3 regions of the Sphingobacterium sp. InxBP1 genome follow, and region 1 is predicted to be linked to each of the others. Evidence: riboswitches for the same ligand, from Rfam matches in the RefSeq annotation. Region 1 holds a riboswitch; each other region holds the start of a gene.
The links. Region 1 has a riboswitch for thiamine pyrophosphate ahead of K7A41_RS03855 (TonB-dependent receptor). Riboswitches for the same ligand answer to the same signal wherever they lie in the genome.

Region 1 (6,174 bases):
TCGAAAAAATAAATAGTCTTTTCATTTTAATTTCTCATTGTTCCGGTGACGGTCGGCATCCCGGATAGATTTCTTTTGCAGGTTGTTCTCCAGTGCCTCGGTGAGGTCAATACCAGTTTGGTTTGCCAGACACATGAGGACAAAGAGTACATCGGCCATCTCATCGGCCAGGTCAATATCTTTGTCGGATTTTTTGAATGACTGCTCCCCATATTGCCGTGCCATGATCCTTGCGACCTCGCCGACCTCCTCCATGAGTATGGCGGTATTGGTTAATTCGTTGAAATACCGAACACCGGTGCTATTGATCCATTTATCGATTAGATCCTGAGCTTCTTTGATTGTCATGTTGTGTATTTAATCGGTTTAAAAATTGTCTTTATCCTTTGTATCCATAATTATGGTGACTGGGCCATCGTTGAGTAAATTGATTTTCATGTCAGCACCGAAAACTCCCAGCTGTACTTGTTGATTAATCAACTGCGATAGCAGTTTAGCCATTTCTTCGTAAAGCGGTTTGGCCATATCCGGTTTAGCCGCCCGTATAAAAGAAGGTCTATTGCCTTTTTTTGTCTGGGCAAACAGGGTGAACTGGGATATCAGCAAAATATTCCCACCGATATCCTGAATGGATTTGTTCATCAGTCCATGTTCGTCTTCAAAGATACGTAGGTTAACAAATTTTTGTCCTAACCATTTCAGGTCTTCCATCGTGTCGGCTTCTTCTATTCCCAATAAAATCAGCAAGCCCTGCTGGATCTGTCCCGTCATTTGGCTATCGACAGTGCAGGAAGCATGTTTTACTCGTTGTATGACTGCGCGCATAATAAAAAGTATAGGGCCAAAGTTAAAAAATCAAATGGTCAAAGCCATAGCATCTTAAATTTATGTAGCCCCCAACGAAAGAGCCTCCTTTTCTGTGCAGGAAAAGGAGGCTCTGTTGTGACGGACAGGACCTTTTAAAACTTAATATTTAAACCAAGCATAAAATTGGTGGGAGCCTGAGGAAAATAGAAATTATAGTATTTTCTGGTATCGCCCTCCATCCAACCAAACGTATATCCGCTGGTCTCGTATTTCTCGTTGAATATATTGTTGACCTGGAGACTGAGGCTGATATCCCGGATGCCAAAGGCAGTCAGGCTGTAACTTGTAAACAGGTTGTTCACAAAGTAGGAGGAGATGCTTCTTTCTTTTGCCGATGAATTATCAAGGTATTGGCGACTCACATATTTGGATAACAAGGAAAAGCTCAGCCGTTCAATCGGGCTGTAGGAAAAATTGCTCGACAGTATGGTATTTGGAGAAAGAGCAATATTCGTTTTCGGATAAAAGATCTTAACATCACCAATGACTTCTTCAAAATCGTTTATCTTGTTTTGGCTGATGGAGGCAGTAGCTTTCCAGTTTAGCTGTTGACTGATGTTCCAGGCTCCGTCGAATTCGAGGCCTATTCTATAGCTATCCTTAACATTCTGGCGGATCGGTGCGCCGGTGTCACTGATTTCTCCAGTGGGTATCAGCTGATCTTTATAGAACATGCCATATCCGTTGAGCCCAATATTGAATACTGTATTGTTAAACCGGTAGCCCAGTTCGATATCCTGCATTTTTTCGGGTGTTGGATCGGCCAGCTTACTGTTTTTCTCTATAAAGTCCTTGCGTACCGGTTCCTTCTGTGCAAAAGCATAAGAAGCATATAGATTGGAATACTCATTTAAAAGAAATGTTGCACCAACTTTCGGATTCAGGAAATTAAATTTTGGATGGTAATCATAGTTTTTCACTTTGTCATCATCTCCATACATCTTGTAATTGACATTGCGGTATTGGAGGTCGGCCATCAAAATCCATTTACCGAATTTATAATCCAGCTTCAGGAAGTTGCTAAAGTCATTTTTTTGCGATTTTCCGAAATAATATTTATCGTCCAGAAAACCTGTCGAAGCGTATTGCGCCCAGATTACTTCGCCATAATGCTTGCCTTTATATTGATTGTAGGCACCACCCCAGATAATTTCCAGGTGATCATTAGGTTTGTAATTCAATGCGTAGGTAGCACCATAGAAGTAGTTGTCGAGCCATCTTCTTCTGACAAGATTTGTAGATTTTATTGTATCGGTTCCCAAAATTACATTAGGCAGCCCATATTTGCTAAATTTTTCATCTTCTCTGAATTCTTCATAATAGCCATAACCCCGAGTATAATGCAGAGCTGCATTCAATGTGAACTTATCATTCAATATATTGCTATAATGGAGCTGGTGATGCTTTTGAGTATAATTGTCCGTCTGGTTTTTATAGGTGTAGACGTTATAGTTCCTTCCGGCATTCATAAACCGGTCTTTTTCAGCTCCCGATACCCCCAGTCCATTGGCTGCATAATCGTCCATCCGGGATCTGTCTCCGGTAATTAAAGGCTCAGGGACGCCGTTCCAGGCTTGGTAGGTTTTTTCTTTTCCCCAGAATACGATGCCTTTTAAGGTATGCTTTTTGCCATAGTAGCCGCCGTCGAGATAAAAGGATTGTAGATCAGAAGTGCCCCGTTCGATATATCCGTCGCTGCTAATCCTGGAAAGTCTGGCGTTGAAGGCAAATTTGTCGTTGATCAATCCTGTTCCCAGCCTGACCGTGTTCTTCCAGCTGTTGTAGGAACCGAACGAGTTGTTCAATTCAGCGTAAGGTTGCTCGACCAGTGTATTCGACTGAATATTTAAAGATGCTCCAAATGAGCCTGCACCGTTTGTCGAGGTCCCGATGCCCCGCTGCACTTGAATGCTCTCTGTTGAAGAGGCGAAATCAGGAAGATTGACAAAGAAGGATCCCATGCTTTCGGCATCGTTGAGAGGGATGCCATTTAAGGTGACGTTGATCCGTTGGTTATCCGATCCGCGGATGGTCATGCTCGTATAACCTATTCCCGCGCCAGCATCAGAGTTGACCTGAACCGAGGGTGTCTGATTTAGGAGATATGGAATATCCTGCCCAAAATTGTTGCGGGAGATGTCTTCTTTTGAGATGTTTTTGAAGGTTGTGGGGGCATTTTTTCTGGCGCGGGTAGAAACCACAAGCACTTCTTCGGTACGGATTGCACTAGGATTGAGCTGAATGGTCATTTCCAGATCACGGTCAATTGTTAGTCTCTTCTGCAAGGTTTCGTATCCAACAAAAGACACGCGGACCGCATACTCGCCATTCTTGATATTATACCATTTGACAAGGCCCTGCTGATCCGAATTGCCAGTCAAAGCTGTCTGTCCGTCTATAACTATAGACGCCTTGTGTAATGGTTTTTGGTTGTTTTTGTCTACAACTTTAATGGTCAGATTGTGCTGAGCAACAGCATATTGGCCAAAAACAGTAGCTAAAGCGCTACAAATCAAAATTTTGATCATGTTGATGTATTTTGTTTAAGTTAAACAAATCGTAACAAGGGGTTACTACGATCGCTCCATTTAACTAACCTCTCCCTCCGCCAGCATTACCTGGATCAGGTGCACAGAACTTAATCTGTCGGGTATAATCTCAGCCTGTATTTGTGTTCCTGACAAAACAAGGCACCCCTATTCGACGCTGCGAATATATAAATTAAAATCGGAATGACCTATTTAGATGTGATTTATGACAAGAATGCGGTAAAGTGAATTTTCCTTGTATTTTCCTTGTTGTTTAAAATTTTACGTATATGTTGGTTTTTGGTATTTATAATTCTTTTTAGGTACCTTGGCATAGATTTTTCTACCGGTAGTGTATTCAAACGAGTGAAAAATTTTTTGAAGATTATGGTTACCAATTAAAATGAGAGCGAGGAAGTAAAATGTTAAAATATTTAAGTGCTAATTATATTCTGCCGATCACGTCAATGCCCATAAAGGATGGCATTGTTGCGGTGGATGAGGAAGGAGTAATCCAAGGTATTTATGACTCCACTTCGTTTGCACCGATCGATAAAGCTAAGGTCGAGAGATATAACGGGGTGATTATTCCGGGATTTATCAATGCTCATTGTCATATCGAATTGTCCCATATGAAAGGTGCGGTACCCAGAGGTACGGGGCTGCCGAATTTTTTAAGCCAGGTAATGACGACTCGGGGCGCTTCGATGAAAAAAATCGATGAGGCGATGGGCAAAGCTGATAAGGAAATGTATCAGAACGGGATTGTGGCAGTAGGCGATCATGCAAATACAGATAATTCTTCTAAAGTCAAGCAGGAGTCGGAGATATTGTATCATACTTTTATAGAGGTGATGGGAATCGAGCCGGAAGAAGCTGATTTTAAGATCAAGGAAGCTAAATCGTTGACACATGAATTTTCAGGTAATCACGTATCTATTACACCGCATGCTCCTTATTCCTGCTCTAAAGTCCTGTTCAAGAAATTTAAGAAGGCTGTTACGGAAACAAATATTATCAGTATACATAACCAAGAAAGTGACGAAGAAAATAAGCTTTTCCGTTACAAAATTGGCGAGTTTTTAAAATTCTATGAAAGTATAGGAAAGGATGCAGATTCGATCAAAGCTCAGGCAAGGAATTCCATTCAATCATATTTACCTTATTTGCCTTATCCCAATAAGATAATACTGGTCCATAATACCTATACATCTTTGAAGGATCTGGATTTTGTGGAACGGATGGACAGGGATATCGTTTGGTGTTTGTGTCCGAAAGCGAACCTGTATATCGAAGGCGCATTGCCTAAAGTCCCGAATTTTGTGAACGCAGGGCAGCTGCTGGCTATCGGGACAGATAGCTTGGCTTCAAACGATAAGCTATCGATACTCGATGAATTAAAGGTACTGCATGAACATTTTGAGGAGCTCGATTTTTTGCAAACCATTCAATGGGCTACGATCAATGGCGCCATCGCATTGAATATCCAGGATCAGTACGGCTCACTGGAAATTGGCAAGAAGCCGGGTATTGTTTTGCTTGAAGGGATGGAACATATGCGGTTGACGGATAAAGTTAAAGTCAAACGCTTAGCCTAGTATTTGATTCCACAAAAACTTCTGTACTTTTGCTCTTATGAACGGTCCGGGAGCTGGCACTTCATTAAAATCTTCTAATGAAGTACCTGGTCCTGAAATATCCATCTGACTGATGGAGAAAAAATATGACAGATGAAACATTTGAACATTTCAGTAAGAGGCAAAGTACAAGGAGTCTTTTTTCGATTGACCACCAAAGCGGTTGCGGATCAGGTCGGCGTAAAGGGATTCGTTATGAACCAGAAGGATGGTTCTGTTTATATCGAGGCGGAAGGCGACGATTTCGCTCTTGATTCGTTGTTGGATTTCTGCCAGGAAGGTCCAGAGAAATCAGTGGTCGAGGCCATCGAAGTGCATGAGGGCGAACTGAAGGGATTCTCGAATTTTGAAGTGATTAAAAAAGCGCAATCCTAAGCCAGTGTCTACAGTCAAAAAATTTCTTAGTGATACGGTCGTCTATGGTGTGACTACTATTGTTTCGAGGATGATCGGATTCCTAATGACTCCGCTCTACCTTCGTAAATTTAAGGATGCAGCAGTCTATGGGATTTATTCGAACTTCTATGCCTGGATGTCGATGTTAAATGCTGTTCTGGCATTTGGTATGGAGACGACCTATTTCAGGTATCTCCAGAAAGTTGAATCCGAAGATAGGGATAAGGTCTACAATAACAGTTTGTTTGTTACCTTGATCACCTCAGGGCTATTGCTACTATCCGTGTTTGTTTTCACAAGCCCCATCGCGGCATGGTTTGCTGACGGGGGAGATGTCGCTGTATACGAGCAGTATATTAAATACTTTGCATTTATCCTTGTAGCAGATGCGCTTGCAGTTGTGCCGTTTACCAAATTGCGTGCTGAGGGCAGGCCTTATAAGTACAGCGCTCTTAAATTCATCAATATCGGTATTACGGTAGTTTCAAATCTGTTTTTCATCGTTTTTCTTCCCAGCTGGGTGCATACTTACAGTTTTTGGGAAAATTTTGCAGGCGCATGGTTTAAAGAAGGCTGGATCGGTTATGTTTTCATCTCTAATTTACTGGCGAGCTTGGTCACTTTACTTTTGTTATTGCCCGAATTATTAGCTTTTCGGTTTAGATTTGATCGAAAATTAATGCATGAAATGCTGAGATATAGCCTTCCTATATTGGTCGCTAACATTTCATTTATTATAAATGAGA
Region 2 (6,174 bases), on a different contig from region 1:
CGATGCCGCAATCATCCAGGCCCAGGTGCACACCGTGGGCATCCAGATCTTTAGCAAGTTGCACATCATCGTTGATGATACATTTAGCCCCAAATTGATCGCAGGCTTGCATGGTGTGTATCGCCAACGCCGCTAACTGCTTCTCGTCAGCCTGCTTCCATCGGATCTGAATCCATTTTGCCCCCGCGTCCAATGCGCGCAATATGTTGGTCTTCTGTTGGGCAAATGTCAGCCCCTGTGAAATATATTGTAGTCTTGGGAGAGTGTCTCTTTGCATAGTATAAAATTTTGTATGGGGTCGGGCTGGCACCATAAGCTGCCCAGTAGCGCTATGCCATCTACACCGGCTTGTAGAGCAAGGAGGCAGTTTGTCGCTGTGATTCCGCCCAGAGCAATTAAATTTACGTTGAAATTGCAGCGAAAAGCCAATTGATCCAATACCGTATCCCGCTCTCCGTAACCACTTTTGGAAATACTGGGAAATACCGGGCTTAAAAATGCATAATCCCAGCAGTCTTCCAAGGTATTGAACTTCTGTATCTGATGCACTGAGGTGGAGCAGATACAGTTGGCGAACTGCTTGTCGAATAGGCCGCGCGACCGCCTTTGCTCATTTATGTGAACACGGTAAATGCCGAGAGCAGCGGACAGGTGGGGATGTGAGTGAAGGACCAGCCTAGAATGGTATTGCTCACCAATAGATGCGATGTATCGGCACATCTGCGCATCCGTAAAATGATATTTACGTAAATGTAAGAGGTCCAGTCCCTGCTCAAAAAGAGCAGGGATGATTTCCAGTTCGCCTACAACGGTTTCTTCTGCGGTCAGCGCTATGATCATAAGTAAATTTCCTTGCCTTGGGCGATAAATTCCTGTGATTTTTCGAGCATACCCTGTGCCGCAGTGTCTCTGATTTCCTGTGTAATCTTCATCGAACAAAATTTTGGACCGCACATCGAACAGAAATGGGCTACCTTTGCGGCGTCGGCCGGCAAGGTCTCATCATGATATTCACGTGCCGTATCAGGATCGAGCGATAGGTTAAATTGGTCCTCCCAGCGGAATTCAAATCGCGCTTTGCTGAGTGCGTTATCCCGGTATTGCGCGCCGGGATGACCCTTGGCCAGGTCAGCCGCATGAGCTGCCAGTTTGTAGGTGATGACACCATCTTTAACATCTTTTTTGTTGGGAAGGCCGAGATGCTCCTTAGGGGTCACATAGCAGAGCATGGCACATCCATACCAGCCGATCATCGCCGCTCCGATCGCAGAGGTAATATGGTCATATCCGGGAGCAATATCGGTGGTCAACGGCCCTAATGTATAGAAGGGAGCCTCGTCACAGCAGGCCAGCTGTTTGTCCATATTTTCTTTAATGAGTTGCATAGGCACATGACCTGGCCCCTCGATCATCACCTGAACATCGTGTTTCCAGGCAATTTTTGTCAATTCACCCAAGGTTTCCAGTTCGGCAAATTGTGCTGCATCATTGGCGTCCGCAATGGCGCCGGGACGTAAACCATCACCCAGAGAGAAGGCCACGTCATACTGTTTCATAATCTGGCAGATTTCTTCAAAATGGGTGTAAAGAAAGTTTTCCCGATGATGGAAGAGACACCATTTGGCCATAATGGACCCTCCTCGGGAAACGATGCCGGTCACGCGGTTGGCTGTCAGATGAATATAGCGCAGCAGTACCCCAGCATGGATTGTAAAATACGAAACGCCCTGTTCTGCCTGCTCAATCAATGTATCCCGAAATATCTCCCAGGTCAGATCTTCGGCCACACCTTTTACTTTTTCAAGTGCTTGATAGATCGGAACTGTTCCGATTGGAACAGGCGAATTGCGGATAATCCATTCACGTGTTTCGTGTATATTTTTACCGGTCGACAGGTCCATAATCGTATCAGCACCCCAACGGCAGGCCCATACTGCTTTTTCAACCTCCTCTTCAATGCTCGAACTTACGGCACTGTTACCGATGTTGGCATTAATTTTTACCAAAAAATTGCGGCCGATGATCATTGGCTCGCTTTCGGGATGGTTGATGTTATTGGGAATAATGGCTCTTCCCGCCGCAATTTCCTCACGCACAAATTCGGGAGTAATGTATTTTCCAGCAGTTCTGGCACCAAAATTCTCGCCCTGATGCTGCTGATCCATTCCGGGGGTACAGTTGGCGAGCTGGTCTATACGCTGATTTTCACGAATGGCCACATATTCCATCTCTGGCGTGATAATGCCTTTTTTCGCATAGTGCAGCTGGGTCACATTTTTGCCTTTGTCGGCGACTTTCGGTTTATGACTGTAGGCGAAGCGCAAGCTGTCAAGAGACTTGTCGGCAAGCCGTTTTCTTCCGTATTCCGAACTGATTCCATCCAGCTGGACGACATCATTTCGGTCCAATATCCATTGTTCACGAAGACGAGGAAGCCCCTTGCGTATGTCTATGGCGGTATTCTCATCGGTATAAGGTCCAGATGTATCGTAGACGGTAACGGGCGGATTGAACTCCTCCTGGCCGTTGCTCAGCTTTGTCGAGCTGAGCTGGATCTGACGCATTGCTACCTGGATGGGGTAAAGTGTTCCGGGAACAAAAACTTTTTTGGAATTCGGAAAGGGTGTCTGTGTGATGTTTTGTGATGTCATGGTAAGGAAATTAGTGCTGTGTGAAAGACTTTCTTTTGAAATAGTTTACCCACCTTGTGTCGCGGTGATCAGAAGGATTTGGTCGTTGGCCTTCAGCGGTGTAGAGGCCCAAATATGCTGTGGTACAACACGGTTATTGACAGCGACTGCGACACCTTGTGTTTTGTCTGCTAGTTCTGCCTGTAAAAGCTCTTCCAAAGAGTGGGGGGCGGGGTCGAAAAAACGGGTTTGATGATTGATCGTAAGTTCCATTCCTAATTATTATTTTAATACCACTTTAGGAATGGCCACAAAAAGATACACTAGGTATCCTGTAGACATCGCACTTTTCCCTACGCCAGTATGATCTGGATCAGGTTCTAAGGGTAAAATCTCAGCCTGCATATGCAGACACCCCTAAAGCTGATGCTAAGATAATATAATTTGAATGAATAAAACAATGATATCTATTAATTTTTTGAAATAAGCAGGACAGTGCAGCATAGTTCGCTATCTTAAAAAATAATTGATACTTTAGTTAATAGAATAGCTAAAACAATTTAATAGACCAAAATGCGGAAGATATTATCGATACTCATGCTATGTACAGCTACTGTCGTAAGCGGGTGGCAAATGCAACAATGTCTACCTATTCGTTTAACCTGTGAACATCTTCAAAACCCTTTAGGGGTGGATCAAGCGGCTCCCAGATTAAGCTGGCAACTGGATGACAACCGGCAGGGCGCTTTACAAACAGCCTATCAGGTTATGGTCGATGGCGATTCTCTTGCACTCTTAAAAGATAAAGCGGATGTCTGGAATAGCGGGATACAGAAAAGTGCAGCCATGCTTGTACAATATGCAGGTAATGTATTGAAACCGCAGACGAAATATTTTTGGAAAGTACGTGTTTGGGATAAGTACGGGAAAGCCTGCACCTCTACAATTGCTTCCTTTGAGACGGGAATGATGCAGGCGGACCGCTGGAAAGGAAAATGGATCAGTGACCAGCACGATAGGCATGAACGGTCAGCTCCTTATTTTAGACGAGCATTCGGTGCGGACAAACCGATCAAATCCGCCCGGATTTATATCGCTGCCGCTGGTCTTTATGAACTGTCGATCAATGGCAGAAGGGTCGGTGATCATCGTCTTGACCCTATGTTTACGCGCTACGATAGACGGACGTTGTATGTTGTGGAAGATGTGACGGCGCAGCTTCGGCAAGGTAAAAATGCCATTGGAGTTATATTGGGAAATGGCTGGTATAACCATCAGCCTTTAGCAGTTTGGAACTTTGATCAGGCACCTTGGCGAGACCGGCCAGCATTTCGCCTGGATCTTCGTATCGTCTATCAGGACGGGTCAGAGGAGACAATCATTTCTGACAAGAGCTGGAAGACATCTGCGGGACCTATTCGTTATAATAATATTTATACTGGTGAACACTATGATGCGCGTCTTGAAATGCCGGGCTGGGATCGGTCCGAATTTGATGATTCCAAATGGGAAGCTGTCCGGTATCGGAAGCCGCCATCTTCGCAGCTAGTATCCCAGCTGCTCGTTCCCATCCGTCTGGTCAAATCCTATGTGCCAAAAGCAGTCAAAAAAATAAATGCTAATACGTATGTATTCGACTTTGGGCAAAATATGGCTGGCGTGACGCGAATAAAAGTTGGCGGGCCAGCGGGAACGGTTGTGCGTATGAAACATGGGGAACGTCTTCTTGAAGATGGCCATGTGGATCAATCCAATATTGATGTTTACTACAGGGGCAACAAAGAACTGGAGCCTTTTCAAACAGATTTGTTGACACTCAGCGGCCGTGAGAAAGACGAATTTATGGCAAAATTTGGATATAAGGGATTCCGTTATGTTGAGATCAACAGCAGCCAGCCAATTGTATTGGATAGCTCATCCATTACTGCCTATTTTATGCACAGCGATGTAAGCCCTGTCGGACATCTGAAAACATCTTCTCCATTGATCAACCGTCTGTGGGCAGCAACAAATAATGCTTACTTGTCCAATTTGATGGGGTATCCGACAGACTGTCCCCAACGTGAAAAGAACGGCTGGACAGGAGATGGGCATCTGGCCATTGAAACAGCACTGTACAATTTCGACGCCATTACGGTTTATGAAAAATGGATGGCCGATCATCGGGACGAACAGCAGCCCAACGGCGTGTTGCCCGATATTATTCCGACGGGAGGATGGGGATATGGAACTGCAAATGGATTGGATTGGACCAGCACGATAGCCATCATCCCTTGGCAAACCTATCTATTTTATGGTGACCCCAGTTTGCTGGCGTCCTGTTATGAGAATATCAAGAGGTATGTGGATTATGTGGACAGCATCAGCCCCAATGGCCTGACCACCTTTGGTAGGGGAGACTGGGTGCCTGTTAAGTCCGTATCAAATCTGGAGCTCACTTCCTCGGTTTATTTTTACGCGGATGCAACTATATTAGCCAGCGCAGCTAAATTGTTCAGAAAAACAGCGGATCAGTTGAAATACGAGGCGTTGAGCAATAAAATCAAAAATGCCATCAACGCCAAGTTTCTGGATGTCTCAAAAGGCATCTACAGCAATGGCACACAAACCGAACTGAGTGTCCCCTTATACTGGGGAGTAGTACCCGAGGAAATGAAATATTCCGTTGCTGCAAATCTGAATAAAAAGGTAGTGGAAACAGGTTATCATCTGGATGTGGGCGTGCTTGGATCAAAAGCACTATTAACGGCGCTAAAGGACAATGGCTTCGGTGACACAGCGTATAAAGTCGCGGTTCAGGATACCTATCCATCTTGGGGGTGGTGGATCGTCAATGGGGCAACGACCTTGCTTGAGAACTGGGATCTCAAAGCCACACGCGACATTTCAGATAACCACATGATGTTTGGTGAAATTGGCGGCTGGTTCTATAAATCGATAGGGGGCATACTGCCGGATACTGCGCACCCCGGCTTTAAGCATATTCTTTTGAAGCCCATTTTCCCTGAAGGTTTAGCGGAATCATCGATCAGCTATGATTCACCTTATGGCCAGATTTCTTCCCATTGGAAGTCTAGTAATGGTTTTGTGCGGTACGAAGTCAAAATCCCAGCAAATGCATCAGCGACATTCTATCCACCTATTGATTGTGAGGATAGACGAGTAATCTCACTCGAAGCGGGTAAACATACACTCCACCTCAAATTAAAGGTAAGAGAGCAAAATTAAAATTACCCACCGCTCAGCTTTTTGGAAAGCTGCTTTTCGTCATTGCAGCCAAGCTTGCCGCGTTGACTGTCGCGTATGCATTTTGATCATTGTCAAAGTAGACGAATACATCTTTGCCTTGGGTTTGCCAGGAAGTACAACGTTCTGCCCATTCTCTCAGGCTCGTGTCGTCATATTTACCTTGATATTTTTCTCCAGGGCCATGTAGACGAATGTAAACAAAATCGGCAGTAACCTTGACCGGACTCTGATATCCCGCCAGATCATAGATACAATAAGCACAGCCATGTTTATCCAGTAGTTCATAGATGGCGGA
Region 3 (6,174 bases), on a different contig from region 1:
GCTATGATCCCCAATGAGTTCGTCAGCCGTTGGATGGGAAAATACGCTTCTTGGCGCAATTTTATTGTGGGAAGTTACGCCAGCCGAATGGACGAAATGCTACAAGCCCTAGATAGCCTCGCGTTCTCAAATATGGAAGAGCGTATCCTTAGTTATTTGACCACGAAGATGAGACTCAATGCAGAGAGAATTCTCACGCTTACACATCAGAATATAGCCTCCGATTTGAATACCTCACGGGTCGTGGTGTCCAGAATTCTAAAGAAGCTCGAAAACGAAAATAAAATCGTATTGCTACGCAATGAGATACGGGTTTTGATCTGACAACGGAATGGAAGATATCCGCACAAAGATGACGCGATTAATTGCAAAGACATTATCTCCTTTATTATTTCGGCGTAAAGCGCCGTACTTCGATCCGAAAAACATTTGTATCTTTAATTCAAAATAAATTTTTCGGACCAGACAAAATCTTCTGACATGAAAACAGATCACATTGGATTTATAGGACTGGGCAATATGGGGTATCCCATGGCCAAAAACTTAGAACGTGCGGGCTTTCCTCTCGCTGTCTATAACAGAAATATCGCTAAGGCGAAAGATTTCGAACACCATACTACAGTACAAAGCAGTATCGTGGAGCTAGTTCAATCCAATGACGTCATCTTTTCAATGTTAACAGATGACAAAGCTGTACTGGAAGTATATGGTATTATTCTTGAACAAGAGATACAGGGAAAACTATTTGTGGACATGAGCACCATATCACGCGGTGCCAGTGTAGCTCTAGCTGCTAAATTAAAAGAGCGGGGCGCTTCATTTTTGGACGCTCCTGTGGCGGGAAGTACCAAACCAGCCGCAGACGGAACTTTGATTATTATGGTCGGCGGTGAGCAGGCAGACCTTGAGCGCGCGCGCCCCTATCTTGAAAAAATGGGCAAATCCATTAAACACCTCGGCGAAAACGGCAAAGGCATTGCCGCTAAACTTGCGATCAATTATTTCCTGTCGATCATCTATCAGGGCCTTGCTGAAACGATCCTATTTTCGGATAAGCTGGGAATCGGGCGAAGTGACATGCTGGAGATCATCAACGACAGTGCCAGTGGCAGCGGCGCAACGAAAGTAAAAACCCCTTTACTGATAGCAGAAGACTATACACCGGCATTTGCATTGGATCTGATGCTAAAAGACATCCGTCTTGCGCAGCAAGCGGGAGCAAACTACCCCTTGATTGGTGCCCTGCTCGACACCTACCAGAAGGCACAAGGCAACGGCCTGGGCCAACAGGATGTCATTGGGATCATAGAATCCATAAAACAATTTTCCATTTAAATCGTTTACTGATTGACACAAAAATACGGCTGGACCGGCACTTGATAATGAAGTAATTCAGGGCTTTTCATAACCCGACCGGTGGCAGTGAAGATCCGGCTAAGCCAGTACGAGATGAACAGTTAATTTAAGAAAACATGAAAACAGCTTTGACACTATTTATATTAACGATGATTACGATGACAAGCATTGCCCAACAGCTGAAACCGATTTCCTACCAAGACGGAGCACAGAAGCTCAACGGACTGATGACATCCACCCCAGCTAAGAATGGACCTGGCGTGTTAATTTTGCCTGCCTGGAAAGGAATTGATAATGAAGCAAAGCAAGCAGCTCTACAGCTAGAGAAAGAAGGTTACGTCGCCTTTATAGCAGACATTTACGGTGAAGGAAATGTGCCGGCCGATAATACTGCCGCTTCGAAGATTGCTGGCCAATATAAGGCCGACTATAAAGCCTATCAACGTCGCATTGCCGCAGCATTGGAACAGCTTAAAAAAGCTGGCGCTGCACCCACCAAGATTGCTGTCATCGGCTATTGTTTTGGCGGAACAGGTGCACTGGAAACAGCACGGGGGGGACTTCCGGTGGCCGCAGTTGTCAGTATCCATGGCAGCTTATCCAAAGCAGCTGACCGTACCAATACGCCAATTGCCCCTAAAGTACTTATCCAACACCCCGCGGCAGACAAGAGCGTATCGAAAGAAGATTATGAGGGGTTAGTCAAGGAACTAAACGACGGCCATGCAGATTGGCAGATTATTACGTATGCTAACTCTGGGCATACGTTTACCAATCCCGAATCTCCCGAATATAACCCGATAATGGCCAAACGTGCCTGGGACCATATGCTGTTATTTTTAAAAGAAGTATTGGACAAATAGAAACCGTCAGACAACTGCATACTGCATCTCAATGGCTCATCGTCCAATTGTTACATCATCTTATCACCGCTGGTACTATTAGGGTATGCGGCCACAGCAATACCAATGGCGATAAGATGACTGCGGACAGTCAGATCCCTCCGAGACAATATAACAGTAAAAGAAAAACCAAACACATAAGACAGGAATACTAGGACAATACAAGTGCGGAAACAATTTATAATCGGGTTTTATTCGTGGCAAAACGAAAATTAATCAGTCAGCGCCATCCTCTACTCTATACAATCGCTGTCTGGGTAAGAAGAATACAAAGAAAAGCCATCTGGCTGTTGGACAATAAGCGATATGCACAGGCAAAAACAGCAGAGTTGCTTCGGTTCAGGGTAAAGAAGCACCAGTCGGTTTTATTGAAGAAGCTTGGAGAGAACAATATGCAGCTTCAGATCAATAAAGTAACCAACCTCAAGATTGCGGCACAGCAGATCACTGGGATTTTAATCCGGCCAGGTGAGACGTTCTCGTTCTGTAAACTCGTAGGACTGCCGACACAAAAGAAAGGGTATCTTCCGGGGATGGAACTCTCTTTTGGAGAGGCTAGGGCGGGCATAGGGGGTGGCATATGCCAGATATCCAATCTTATCCACTGGCTCGTGATCCACAGCCCGCTAACCGTCGCTGAACGCTATCACCATTCCTTCGATCCTTTTCCAGACGATGGCCGAGTTCTGCCTTTTGGTAGTGGCGCGACCATATTCTACAATTATCGCGACTATCAATTCACCAACCATACGGACCATACCTTCCAGATTAACCTGTGGTTTACCGAAAAATGTCTGGAAGGTGAGCTTAGGATTGATCAGGAACTGGATTTTGCCTACCATGTGTTTGAGCGCGCGCACCAATTTCTGAAGATCGGCAACGACTTCTACCGTAAAAATGAGATCTGGCGCGAAAAGCTGTTAAAATTCGAGGGCGGTAAGATAATCGAGACAGCGTGCATAATGAAGAATTTTGCACGGGTTGCTTATACTCCCCCTTACTATATTGTGCCTGATCCCAAAAACGAAAAAGGCACTACTGAATAGACAGCCTTTCTGTTTCTCCTTTTTTTTGATTAAGTTTGATGTGGCTTTGGGGGTATTCTGTACAGAATTGAGATAGTCCCTTTGAACCTGATACGGTTTACACCGACGTAGGGAAAAGCATCCGCTTGACATATACGATAGGATGGACAAGTCCGACTGTCCCGATTCTTCCTGACAAAGCCACAACAAGACATAAAAGAACTGAAGGCATGGAAGAAACTATTATTCAACTATTAAAAAGAGTCAAGCAGCAAAGGCCCCTAGTGCACAATATTACCAACATGGTGGTTATGAACAATACGGCCAATGCCTTACTTGCACTTGGCGCATCACCGGTCATGGTTCATAGCCCATCTGAAGTGCAGGAAGTTGTGGATCTGGCTCAGGCGCTCGTTTTAAACATCGGTACAATAAGTGAGCAGACTGCCGAGGCTATGCTTATTGCCGCCGAACATGCAAACAATAATGGGAAGCCCTGGGTGCTGGACCCGGTAGGTGCCGGTATCTCCGCTTTCCGAAACGACCTACTGGCTAACCTACTGGAACTTCGGCCAACTATAATCCGGGGAAATGCATCAGAGATCATGAGTTTATATAACGTCCAGCAGGCGACCACAAAAGGCGTGGACAGCACTGCTGACAGCGCTGCTGCGGTTGATTCAGGCAAAGGTCTGCAACAGCAAACCGGTTCCGTTATCTGTATCTCGGGAAAGGTTGACTATATCCTTTCGGATCAGCGTTTGGCCGAAGTACGTAATGGCCACGCCATGATGACCCAGGTAACAGGCTTGGGCTGTAGCGCCACCGCCCTCATTGGTGCATTTATCGGCGTCACGGGGCAAGTATTTGACGCAGCAGTAGCGGGAGTTTCCATTTTGAGCCTTGCCGGAGAACTGGCAGCCGGAAGATCCGCAGGTCCGGGCTCCCTGCAGGTAAACCTTTACGACGAACTATACCGCCTGGATGAGGACACCCTAAAGACACATCTTCAGATTACCTGCCATGGCGTTTAGCCCACAGTTTCCTTACCCTCTGTATCTGGTTATCTCGGAGGAGGATTGCTACCCACAGCCCTGGCTACAGGTTGCGGAAGAAGCAATAATTGGCGGCGTAGATATTGTGCAGCTACGTGAAAAAAAAGCAGTCTATTCCGATTTTCTGGAAAAAGCCCATAAGCTTATACGTCTCACCGACCATTATGGAATTCCGTTAATTATCAATGATGCCATAGATATTGCTGCCGACGTTGGTGCATGGGGCGTACATGTTGGACAAAAAGACCTGCCGCCCCTGGCTATACGGGAAAAATTCGGCAACAGCATACACATAGGCTGGTCGATGGATGCCCTTGCTCAGCTGGAAAGTGAACAGTTAAATGCCGCTGACCATCTGGGGGTAAGTCCGATATTTTCCACTCCGACGAAAACAGACACTATTGGCGAATGGGGCATCTCAGGCTTGCGGCAGTTACGCATGCGTACGAAAAAGCCCCTGATAGCCATCGGCAACATGAATCTCGCAACGGCCGGTGCCGCCTGGGACGCAGGTGCCAATGCCATAGCAGTCGTTTCCGCGATCTGCCGGAGCCAAGATCCCAGAGAAAGCAGTGCACAATTAAAACACTTACTTCGATGACAACAATAACAACATATAGCGTGCCTACTGTACTGAGTATTGCCGGATTTGACGGCAGCGGAGGTGCAGGCATACAGGCAGACACGAAAGCCATATCAGCACTAGGCTGTTACGCGATGAATGTTCTGACCGCGTTACCTGTTCAAAATACGCAGGGCGTACGAAATATTTATGAAATACCAACTCAAGCGGTACGTGAACAGCTTGATGCGATATTTGAGGACATATATCCGGATGCCATCAAAATTGGCATGGTTCACAGCACCGAACTCGTTGAACTGATCAGTTCTTACTTAAGAGATTACACCGGCGACATTGTATTTGACCCTGTCATGGTCTCCACAAGTGGCCATAAACTGATACAGGACGACACTATACAGGCCTGCGTAGACCTGCTATTTCCACTGACAAGGATCATCACCCCCAACTTGGACGAAGTCAGCGTGCTCATCGGTAAGCAAGTTGATAGTGTACCCGAAATGGAAAAGGCCGGCGATCAACTTTTGAAGAAGGGCTGTCGGGCGGTACTCATTAAAGGCGGCCATTTGCAGACGGCTCAACTTACTTCCCTCCTGTTTCAGCAGGACAAAACGGCCCTCGTGTTTAGATCAGAGAAAATAGAAACCAAAAACACCCATGGATCGGGCTGTACGTTATCCTCCGCCATCGCAAGTCAACTTGCTCTTCATCTGCCACTAGACCGGGCTGTCACAGCCGCATTGGATTATGTTCATGAAGCGATCAGATCCAGCAAAGATCTGATGATCGGCAAAGGAAATGGGCCGCTCAATCATTTCCATCACCCACAACAATTAATTTGCCATGAAATGGACTGACAATGCCTGGGAAGCTATCACTCCCATTTATAACGACATTCTTGCGATGCCTTTTATCACCGAACTGAGTAGGGGCAGCTTGCCTTTGGACAAGTTCCAATTTTATATGCAGCAAGATGTATTATATCTTGAAGACTTTGGACGCGTCCTAGCCTATATCGGCGCTAAAAGCGTGAATAATCAGCAGGCTCTCGATTATTTTGAATTTGGAAGGAATGCCCTTATTGTTGAAAAAGCGCTTCATGGAGATTATTTCAGGGAATTTGGTTTCGATACTGAAAATAGTAACAGTGTGGGCCCCGTTTGTCATCACTACATTCATTTTCTTAAGAGTATAGCTGCCTTCGAACCTGTGGAAGTCGCGATGGCGGCAACCCTACCCTGCTTCTGGATTTACAA

Region 2: it holds a riboswitch for thiamine pyrophosphate, as region 1 does, so the genes downstream of both, thiS (sulfur carrier protein ThiS) here and K7A41_RS03855 (TonB-dependent receptor) in region 1, are expected to answer to the same signal.
Region 3: it holds a riboswitch for thiamine pyrophosphate, as region 1 does, so the genes downstream of both, thiM (hydroxyethylthiazole kinase) here and K7A41_RS03855 (TonB-dependent receptor) in region 1, are expected to answer to the same signal.

Annotation. Positions count from the first base shown of each region.
Region 1 covers NZ_JAINDX010000039.1:169,816-175,989, reverse strand. Annotated here, with positions in the region: gene ggt (gamma-glutamyltransferase) at 1-25, opposite strand, end outside; gene K7A41_RS03865 (nucleotide pyrophosphohydrolase) at 22-348, opposite strand; gene dtd (D-aminoacyl-tRNA deacylase) at 367-825, opposite strand; gene K7A41_RS03855 (TonB-dependent receptor) at 960-3,395, opposite strand; TPP riboswitch at 3,450-3,575, opposite strand; gene K7A41_RS03850 (amidohydrolase family protein) at 3,818-4,993, shown strand; gene K7A41_RS03845 (acylphosphatase) at 5,126-5,407, shown strand; gene K7A41_RS03840 (lipopolysaccharide biosynthesis protein) at 5,412-6,174, shown strand, end outside.
Region 2 covers NZ_JAINDX010000043.1:749-6,922, reverse strand. Annotated here, with positions in the region: gene K7A41_RS09560 (thiamine phosphate synthase) at 1-277, opposite strand, end outside; gene K7A41_RS09555 (thiamine phosphate synthase) at 229-840, opposite strand; gene thiC (phosphomethylpyrimidine synthase ThiC) at 837-2,651, opposite strand; gene thiS (sulfur carrier protein ThiS) at 2,697-2,903, opposite strand; TPP riboswitch at 2,964-3,059, opposite strand; gene K7A41_RS09540 (alpha-L-rhamnosidase) at 3,204-5,858, shown strand; gene K7A41_RS09535 (DUF72 domain-containing protein) at 5,872-6,174, opposite strand, start outside.
Region 3 covers NZ_JAINDX010000049.1:702,917-709,090, reverse strand. Annotated here, with positions in the region: gene K7A41_RS22835 (Crp/Fnr family transcriptional regulator) at 1-324, shown strand, start outside; gene K7A41_RS22830 (NAD(P)-dependent oxidoreductase) at 448-1,335, shown strand; gene K7A41_RS22825 (dienelactone hydrolase family protein) at 1,473-2,219, shown strand; gene K7A41_RS22820 (VanW family protein) at 2,456-3,304, shown strand; TPP riboswitch at 3,343-3,435, shown strand; gene thiM (hydroxyethylthiazole kinase) at 3,514-4,317, shown strand; gene thiE (thiamine phosphate synthase) at 4,307-4,939, shown strand; gene thiD (bifunctional hydroxymethylpyrimidine kinase/phosphomethylpyrimidine kinase) at 4,936-5,775, shown strand; gene tenA (thiaminase II) at 5,762-6,174, shown strand, end outside.